Linked DNA regions of Zymomonas mobilis subsp. pomaceae ATCC 29192. The protein of the gene in region 1 interacts with the protein of each later gene in a pairwise test. Links are inferred from orthologs where the notes say so. Each region holds a gene or a part of one and is shown in the gene's direction. Other genes may lie near its edges. The genes, in order: rlmB, tsaE and ZYMOP_RS00630.

Region 1 (2,946 bases):
GTTAGCTGCCAGTGGTATGCCTGATAATCAGGATTCGGATGATGATAGCGCACAGAATACACCGCGTAATTCAGCGCGCACGGCCTTGGGCTTAACCCTCGAAGCTGTAACGCCCGAAGTCGCCGGTCGCCTCAATATTCCTCAAAATTCCCATGGATTATGGGTTGCCAATGTTGATCCTGCTAGTGATGCGGCTGAAAAAGGATTACGTCGAGGCGATGTTATTCTTTCCATGAACGAAAGACCTGTAACCAGCATTGGTGATGCCGTGGCCGCTATCACAGCGACAAAGGCTGCCGGTCGAGATACAGTTTTAGTTTTGGTGCAGCGTGGCAATAATCCGCCGCTCTTCACGGGCTTGAAACTGATGCAGAATCCTAAAAAATAATTTAGAATATTATTCTCTTGGAAGACCTGTCCTCAATTTAGCAGAGGGCAGGTCTTTTTATTAAATCAGACCATTGCCCGTATAAAAACACAGTTTGCCATAGGTTTTTTGAATTCGATCTTTAGAAAAAATCAAACTGATCAGAACACATATCAGCATCATGAAGATACGTTTCTAAAGATAAATTTTTATGGGAAAGAAAAGGAAGAAGGCTGGTTAGGCCTTAAACCATCTTAATAAAAAGATGGTGGACAGGAATGGATTCGAACCATTGTAGGGCGAAGCCCGGCAGATTTACAGTCTGCTGCCTTTAACCACTCGGCCACCTGTCCGCAAAAAGGTGTTTTTATTTGAGGGGGTTCAATGACGAAAACACAGCCTTCTGTCAACCGAATATTTGAAAAATAATTGTTTTTTCTGCGCTTATGCCGATAAAATAGCTAAAAATTGCTATCATCTCTTTTGAATTTACCCTCCATTAAGGGTAATGCGTTCTAATCTTAAAATATTTCAGGGTTTATTCTAACCGCCTTGAATTTGTCCCCCTTCGATAAGGAATTAAACTCTATGGCTCGAAACCGGCACAGTGCTTCCCCTTCACATCCTCGTTTTTGGGGTCGCCATGCGGTAGAGGCTGCACTAAACAATCCAGAACGTCATATTCGACGCATATGGGCGACACGGGAAGCTTTAGCTCCCTATTCTATTGATAAATCCATTCCTGTTACCATTGCAGAGGTCACAGATCTCGGTCGCTTTGTGCCGAATGATGCGCCCCATCAAGGTATTATTGTGGAAGTTGATCCCCTTCCTGACATTTGGTTAGCGGATTTATTGGAACAACCCGATACCGATAAAAGACCTCTACTCATTCTCGATCAGGTAACTGATCCGCATAATGTAGGGGCTATTTTACGCTCGGCAGCGGCATTTAATGCCCTTGGCATTGTAACACAGGATCGCCATTCGCCACCAGAATCCGGGGCATTGGCGCGGGCAGCGAGTGGTGCGCTTGAAATTGTTCCTTGGGTCAGGGTAACCAATTTAGCGCGGGCACTAGATGAAATTGCTGAAGCAGATTATTGGCGTATTGGTCTTAGTGGCCATGCAGAAGAGACACTAGCAAAGACCTTAGGCAGCGGTAAAACAGCCTTAGTGCTTGGTGCTGAAGGTGAAGGGCTACGCCAGAATACAGAAGCGCATTGTGATCAAATAGCTAAATTGCCTATCAGTGCGAATATCGAAAGCCTGAATGTGTCAAATGCGGCAGCGGTTGCGCTTTATGCCGCTGTTGAAAAACTAAATGCCGAATAAAGCCTGATCCCTAAGGTAAACATTCTGAAAAAGACCGCCGGCTATATATTAACGAGCGGTCTCATCAGAAATATCAGCCTTTTGTTATGATCAATTAGGCAGGTGCTGCTGCACCTTCTCTACCCATTCGGGGATGAAGCAAGGTTCACGGTTCGACCAACCTGGCGCGGTGACGGCAGCTTCACTAATCGACTGCAACAACAGACGACGTTTATCAGGGTGAAGATGGGGCAAAGCTGCTGCCGCACAAAAGGCCGAGGGCAACCATGGTCTGGCAGCAGCGCCGACCAGACGTTCATAAAGAAAACGATAAGCAGAAAAACCATTCAGACGATCTTGCCCGAGATCGAAAGCTGACATGATAACCAATGGCGTCAGAAAATGATGGAGCGATTCCAAACCATTATCATCAGGTAAATGCTGCCTGACCGTATCAAGATGCTGATAGATTTGGATCTGGGCCCGGATACTTGCAGCCTCGATCACATCACGTGACCATCTTCCCAGCACATCATGACGCTTTAGTCCGATGTCTAGCGAGCGACGAATATAACGCTGAGTCGCAGCCGGAAAGGTAGCGAATTCTTTCATTTCCACCAAAGCCATGGCACCATTCGCCGGTTTTTTCGGGGAATTCATTACACGTCCTCCCGTTGGTGCTGAAGCTTCTTTCCGCCTGAAACAAGGCTGAAAAAATACAACCGCAATCCTTCTTTTGTTATCTTCACCACATTTAAAGATAATAAAGATTGATAATCTTAAAAGTCTAAAAGACTGAAAACTATCATTTTATGAAAATGAACATTTTTTCTCTGTTAGACAAGCGGTGATTATAGGTTTTTTGTATAAATACAGTGAAGAAAGAAAATTTTTTAAAAATTCACACGCTCAAAGGGCGTAACCAATAAATGGCCATCTTGTTTTTTAATAAATGCCCTTATGTGATAAATAGTAGCGAGATGCTTTTCCGTCAAGACTGACTCGGGATCAGAATCAGCGATAATCTGCCCTTTATTCCATAAAATCAGCTTATCACAATAGCGCGCAGCCAAAGTTAAATCATGAAGCGCTACAATAACAATCCGTCCCTGACAGGCTTCCTTCCTTAATATCTCCATCATCTGCATAGCGTAACCAGGATCAAGCGCTGCCAAAGGTTCATCGGCCAATAAAATATCAGCTTCTACCGCTAAGGCACGCGCCAATAGGACACGCGCACGCTCTCCGCCTGAAAGGCTTGAGAC
Region 2 (2,958 bases), 880 kb from region 1 along the record:
TAAATTATTTGAAGCGATTAGTGTCTTTTCATCGGATGGGCGGCTTAATCTGTGGAACACCCGTTTTACCGATGTTTGGCAAATTGATGAAAAGCTTTTATCTCTTCATCCGCGCGTTGATGAACTTGCTAAGCTTATAAGTGCGCGTCTGACAGATAAAAATCAGCCTATAAAAATCAGCGAAGCTATCCGCATGACGACGGTTGAACGCCAGTCTAATCATGGCCATTTATCTTTTGCCGATGGGCAATATTTTAACTTTTCGACCGTTCCTCTTCCTGATGGTAATGTTCTATTTACTATGCTGGATGTAACAGATAGTTGGCATATAGAACGCGCCTTGCGTGATCGGAATGAAGCGTTAGAAGCCGCCGATCGCCTTAAGACCGATTTCGTTGCCAATATGAGTTATGAATTAAGAACGCCCTTAACTTCCATCAGCGGTTTTGCCGAAATGTTAGCGCAAGGCTACTGTGGCGATCTTTCTAAGACAGCGACAGATTATGTTACCGCCATCTTGGATGCAGTCGCTCGTCTCAGCGCCTTAATCGATGATATTTTAGATCTGACCCTCTTGGAATCGGGTAATCTAGAATTAAACCAGCAAAACTTAATTTTAAAACCTCTGTTAGCTAATTTGGGAAAAGAGGTCTCAGAACGGGCTTCTGAATTAGGTGTCACCCTTGAAATTGTTATTGATGATAATCTAGGCGAAATTGAAAGCGACCCTAAACGTTTGCAGCGAACGATTACCCATATGCTTTTAATAGCTTTGGCAAGAAATCCCCGCGGTGGAACAGTTATTTTTAAAGCATCGGGAGAGGCTGAAAAAGTGACGATAATGATTATCGACGAAGGGGATGTTTTTTATATGCCGAATAAAGAAGACGTTTTTGCCTCTGGGGATCAGGATATAGGTATAAAGCTTTCTGACCATTTTTCTGCCTATGGGCAAGCCGTCCATGATGGAAGAGGCAGCGCTGCCATTGCAATTCCCCTTATAAGACGCTTTATCGCCTTACATGGTGGCACCATTAGAATTGATTCTACTGAGAATCAGAAAACACATTTTATTATTACGTTGCCACGCCACGTGCCTGTTTTGTAAAAAATCGGTAGCATTTTTATCGGATAAATGAGGATATGATCGAACAGGAAATAATTTTGAAAGATGCTGTTGAGACAGAACAGGTTGGACATTATCTCGGGCAACAATTGAAAATCGGTGATGTTATTACCCTATCAGGCGATTTAGGATCTGGGAAAACCAGTCTAGCCCGAGGTGTATTGGCTGAATTAGGTTTGGAAGAAGAAGCCCCTTCTCCCAGTTTTGCTTTGATGATTGCCTATGAACCGCCGGAAATCATCCTACCTGTAGCCCATGTTGATTTATACCGTTTGGATAATGCAGCAGATATTCGAGAATTAGGGCTCGATGAGTTTGGTATGGAGGGCATCTTGCTTATTGAATGGCCGGAAAGGTTAGGAGATACGCTCGAACACTTATGGCCCCAAAGTTTACGGTTACATTTCGATATTCTGGAAAATAATATGCGCCGCCTGACATGGCAGGCCCCCCATGACTGGGAAAAAAGATGGCCACCTTTATAATTTAAATGAAATGATTTTCTGATTATCGCCCCTTTGCTAGAAGCCTGACAGTTTCATAGAGCAGGGGCAGGAGTGAAATAATGAATAATTCTTCAATGTCGGTCGTGAACGAAGCACAAAACCCACAGACTTTAATTAAAACAGCGATCATTTTGGCGGCAGGTTTTGGTAAACGGATGCGTCCCTTGACCGCGACCCGCCCTAAACCTTTGGTTGAAGTCGGCGGAAAGCCATTGATTGATCATGCGTTATCCCATTTAAAAGAAAGCGGGATTAAACATGTTATCGTCAATACGCATTATATGAGTGATCAACTAGAAGCCCATCTTGCGCATTCTGCTAAAGATTTTGATCTCCAGATTTCACGTGAAAAAGAACAACCTCTCGAAACGGGCGGCGGCATAAAACAAGCTTTACCGCTTGTGAAAGAGGATTTATTTCTAGTCATAAGTAGTGATAATTTCTGGTTAGACGGCACAGCCAACTCCATCGATCTTCTGACTCGTCATTGGGATGATAATCTGATGGATGCTTTATTATTACTTGTGCCGCTTTCTCATGCCTGTTGCTATTCCGGACAGGGGGATTTTCACATGAATGGTACAGGGCAGATTAAATCACGGGTAGAAGGTCGTGTAGCGCCTTTCGTATTCAGTGGTATTCAACTTATGTCCAAACGTTTTTTAGACAATACACCAGATGGCCCTTTTCGCAGTAAACTTATCCGTGATCAGGCTATTGCGCGTGGTCGGCTCTATGGTCTTGTCCATGATGGTGTTTGGTTTGACGTCAGTACGCCAAAGGCAGTCAAGATAACGGACAATATCTTGAGACGTGGTTAATCAATCATGGCGGATATATCCCGAATTTTTACGATTCCCTTTCATCAGGCTTTTGCAGATTCTCTGGTAGCGGGTCTTATCGACCGTTATAAACCGATGGAATTAGCACGTGGCTTGATCTTGTTACCCAACAATCGTTCAGTACGGGCGATTACCGAAGCCTTTGTCCGCCGATCTTCTTCCGGTTTACTCTTGCCGCGGATGGTGCCTGTGGGTGATCCGTTTTTAGATGAGCGTTTGGGTGCATTTTTAGATCCTGTTGACCTTACTGATCCGTTTCCTCCGGCGATTACACCCTTAGATCGGCATTTCCGCCTGACCCGTCTTGTTAAAAAAGCAATGAAGCAGCAGGGGAAAGAGATTTCTCCTTCTGAATCCCATCGCTTGGCTGAAGACTTAGGCTTGACCTTAGATCAATTGATTGCCGCAGAAATTGATCCCGCAGCTTTATCCACCTTGATTGATCCTTTGGCCGAAGAAGAGTTAGCAAAGCACTGGCAGTCAT
Region 3 (3,085 bases), 960 kb from region 1 along the record:
TGGTCTTGGAAATCAGACAAGATACTATAAAGAATGAGCAAGAAATAGAAAATTGGCGTGTATTATTAGAAGATATTATAAAAGAAACTATAAAAAAACTCGCTTGATTGGTCGAGAGAGGTTTTATTTTTTCAGATAGTTCAAAAATTTAAAGGCTGAATATTCCCTAAATTTGGTTTATTCAGCAAGGCTGAAATGTTACTCTTGTCTCCATTGTTGGACGATGGGTGTAAATAAATAAAAATGGAACACTCCTTATCGCAATTGACCGTATAAGTAAGGATAGGGGCTTGTAAAATATAATATTTGATGCACAAGCTGAATTATGTTGAAATAATGTCGAACCAAAAGTGATATATTATAATATTTTAATCTTACGATGATTATCGAGCCTGCTAAGTCAATTTTCTAGAGGCAGGGCTTAGATAAGAAATTAAGCATCTTCCTGGTATCTTTTTTGGATTAAGCAATTCGGCCAGTTCCCATGGAAACCACAGAATACGGATTGATCACGCTTGTTGAAGAGGGTGACATAATTCATATTGATGCTAATAAAGACACTATTGATCTTGATGTACCGGAAAATGTGTTAGCAGAACGCCGTAAAAACTGAATACCGCATAAAATGCGTTGTATTCAGTATTTATCGAGCTTTGTTATCAATAGGTTAGCTCGCTTGTTTGGGGGCTATAACGCATTCCGGTGCCAAAGGTGAGCACCATGTCTATACCGATCTCTGAGTTAAAAAAATTGCCCGGTCATGACCAAGAGGTCATGGCATTATCGCCTAATCCTCGCCCGATTTTATCTTTAAAAGAAATGCGGGCAGCCGAAATGGCAGCAATGAAGCGGGGTGCTTCTGTCGATGATTTAATGGAAAAGGCAGGCAAGGTCGCGGCTGAAATAGCGAAATGCTTTTCAGGTAGTATGCCTACTTTAATTTTATGTGGCCCTGGCAATAATGGCGGTGATGGTTATGTTGTAGCCCGCTATTTATCTGAATGGGGTATTCCGATTTCGGTGGCAGCCCTTAGTGAGCCGAAGACAGAAGCCGCTAAAAAAGCGCGATCTCTTTATAAGGGTAAAGTTGTCCCTTTGGATGAGGCAGAGCCTGCACCTTTATTAATCGACGCTTTATTTGGTGTTGGCATGTCTCGTCCCCTGGATGAAACGCTTATATCCCGACTGAAAATATTGGCCAAAGCGGCCAGTTTACGGATAGCGATCGATGTTCCAAGTGGTATTAATACCGATAATGGTGAATTATTATCCGATATTCCGTCTTTTGATCTGACGATTGCTATTGGTGCCTTAAAACCTGCCCACCGCTTGGAACCCGCCGCAACCCTTTGCGGTCGTGTCGCCGTGGGCGATATAGGTTTAATATTACCTAAACCTAGCCTTATGGAAATTGCTAAACCTTGCTTGGCGGCGCCAACAGCGTCTGATTATAAATATAGTCGTGGCTATGTTGCAGTCACGGCAGGGGCTATGGCGGGTGCCTCTCTGTTATCGGCTACCGCAGCACAACGGGCAGGGGCAGGGTATGTTGCCTTGTTTGGAGGCGAAACAAATGCCGGAACTATGGCGCTTGTTCACCGTTCATGGAGCCGAGAGGCTTTAGCGGATGAACGCATTAATGCATTGGTTATCGGCCCGGGTCTCGGGCGGGACGAATTGGGATGGCAACGTCTCTCCATGGCGCTTGATACGTCTCACCCTCTGATTCTTGATGCGGATGCGTTATTTCTTTTGAAACGCGAAGGATTGGATTGTCTTCGCAATATTCATCAACCAACTATTATGACCCCGCATGAAGGCGAATTTCAGCGCTTATTTAGTGGTATTGATGGCGATAAGTTGACCCGCGTAAAGAAAGCCGCGGCTTTATCTGGGTTGGTGGTCGTTTTAAAAGGCGCTGATACAGTTATTGCAACGCCTGATGGTCGTGCGGCTATTTCACAACCTGCCGTGTCATGGCTTGCCAATGCGGGTACGGGTGATGTGCTGTCCGGTATTTGTGGCGCAATGTTAGCGCGTGGTCTGGAACCTTTTGAGGCTGCTTGTGCTGCCGTCTGGTTACATAGTGAAGCGGCACGTCTTGCGGGTCCTGCCATGATTGCCGATGATTTGATTGAACATGTGCGTTCTGCTCTTATTGAAGTGACTGTTACAGTATGAATGAAGTTATCCGGCTAGCCTCTAAAGGGGATGGTGTAACCGCTGACGGACAATTTATCCCTTATTCTGTCCCGGGTGATTATGTGGATGAAGAGGGTGTTTTAATAAAAGGCCCTCACCACGTAGCCCCGGTTTGCAGTCATTTTCCTGTCTGTGGAGGATGTCGTCTTCAATATGTCGATGACACAGTTTATAAGGTTTTTTTGAAAGACCGGATTGCAGAAGCTTTTCACCAGCAAGGGCTTTCTACCCCTTTACTAAGAGAAACCTATCTCTCCCCCGCCTATAGCCGCCGTCGGGTTTCTCTCCGTGCTTTCAAGGCCGGTAAAAAATTAACGCTGGGCTATAATAAAATGGCCAGTCATCAACTTATCGATATTAAGGAATGTCCTTTATTAGAGGATAAACTCTTTCAGGCCATTGCTGATTTGCGGCCTTTCCTGCAAAAATGGTTAAAACCGCGTAGTCTTGCTCAGATTGAAATGACGGTAGCAGATCAAGGCATTGATTGTCTCATTGCAATGCCTTTTCCTGAATCCTTAGAAGCCACAGAAGCGGTAACTATTTTTGCTCAGGAAAAAGCTTTCGCCCGTTTGTCTATTGATCAAGGCTATGGGCCGGAAACCCGTTGGGAACCTGAGCCTGTAACCGTCACTTTAAGTGGCGTGCGTGTTGATTTACCTAGTCATATGTTTTTACAGGCTACTAAGGATGGTGAACAGGCTCTCGTCACAGCGGTAAAGGAAGCCGTAGGGTCATCGGAAATTATTGCTGATCTTTTCTCGGGTCTAGGCACATTTGCTTTAGCGATGCCAGAAAAAGCGCGCGTCTATGCGGCCGAAGGATTAAGAGATGCCACTTTGGCTTTGAAAAAAGCAGCAGGACGAGCAGGAAAAAGCGTTTT

Evidence for each region.
Region 2: the proteins of rlmB (region 1) and tsaE interact in binary tests that used the Escherichia coli proteins (3 or more experiments, as listed by UniProt). The link is inferred for Zymomonas mobilis subsp. pomaceae ATCC 29192 from one-to-one orthologs.
Region 3: the proteins of rlmB (region 1) and ZYMOP_RS00630 interact in binary tests that used the Escherichia coli proteins (3 or more experiments, as listed by UniProt). The link is inferred for Zymomonas mobilis subsp. pomaceae ATCC 29192 from one-to-one orthologs.

Annotation. Positions count from the first base shown.
Region 1 is NC_015709.1:1,096,236-1,099,181, forward strand. Bases 44-2,828 are described here. They hold rlmB (23S rRNA (guanosine(2251)-2'-O)-methyltransferase RlmB), read left to right. Parts: upstream 44-955; coding sequence 956-1,702; downstream 1,703-2,828. Other genes in these bases: ZYMOP_RS04810 (Do family serine endopeptidase), read left to right, coding at 44-388; ZYMOP_RS04825 (hypothetical protein), read right to left, coding at 1,793-2,341; ZYMOP_RS04830 (ABC transporter ATP-binding protein), read right to left, coding at 2,575-2,828. Outside these bases: more of ZYMOP_RS04810, read left to right, coding at 1-43; more of ZYMOP_RS04830, read right to left, coding at 2,829-2,946. UniProt on the Escherichia coli protein: Specifically methylates the ribose of guanosine 2251 in 23S rRNA.
Region 2 is NC_015709.1:215,752-218,709, forward strand. Bases 81-2,877 are described here. They hold tsaE (tRNA (adenosine(37)-N6)-threonylcarbamoyltransferase complex ATPase subunit type 1 TsaE), read left to right. Parts: upstream 81-1,143; coding sequence 1,144-1,611; downstream 1,612-2,877. Other genes in these bases: ZYMOP_RS00965 (sensor histidine kinase), read left to right, coding at 81-1,108; ZYMOP_RS00975 (nucleotidyltransferase family protein), read left to right, coding at 1,692-2,453; addB (double-strand break repair protein AddB), read left to right, coding at 2,460-2,877. Outside these bases: more of ZYMOP_RS00965, read left to right, coding at 1-80; more of addB, read left to right, coding at 2,878-2,958. UniProt on the Escherichia coli protein: Required for the formation of a threonylcarbamoyl group on adenosine at position 37 (t(6)A37) in tRNAs that read codons beginning with adenine.
Region 3 is NC_015709.1:135,502-138,586, forward strand. What follows is about bases 30-2,953. They hold ZYMOP_RS00630 (bifunctional ADP-dependent NAD(P)H-hydrate dehydratase/NAD(P)H-hydrate epimerase), read left to right. Parts: upstream 30-726; coding sequence 727-2,181; downstream 2,182-2,953. Other genes in these bases: ZYMOP_RS00625 (N-formylglutamate amidohydrolase), read left to right, coding at 30-107; ZYMOP_RS09400 (dihydroxy-acid dehydratase domain-containing protein), read left to right, coding at 485-613; ZYMOP_RS00635 (class I SAM-dependent RNA methyltransferase), read left to right, coding at 2,178-2,953. Outside these bases: more of ZYMOP_RS00625, read left to right, coding at 1-29; more of ZYMOP_RS00635, read left to right, coding at 2,954-3,085. UniProt on the Escherichia coli protein: Bifunctional enzyme that catalyzes the epimerization of the S- and R-forms of NAD(P)HX and the dehydration of the S-form of NAD(P)HX at the expense of ADP, which is converted to AMP.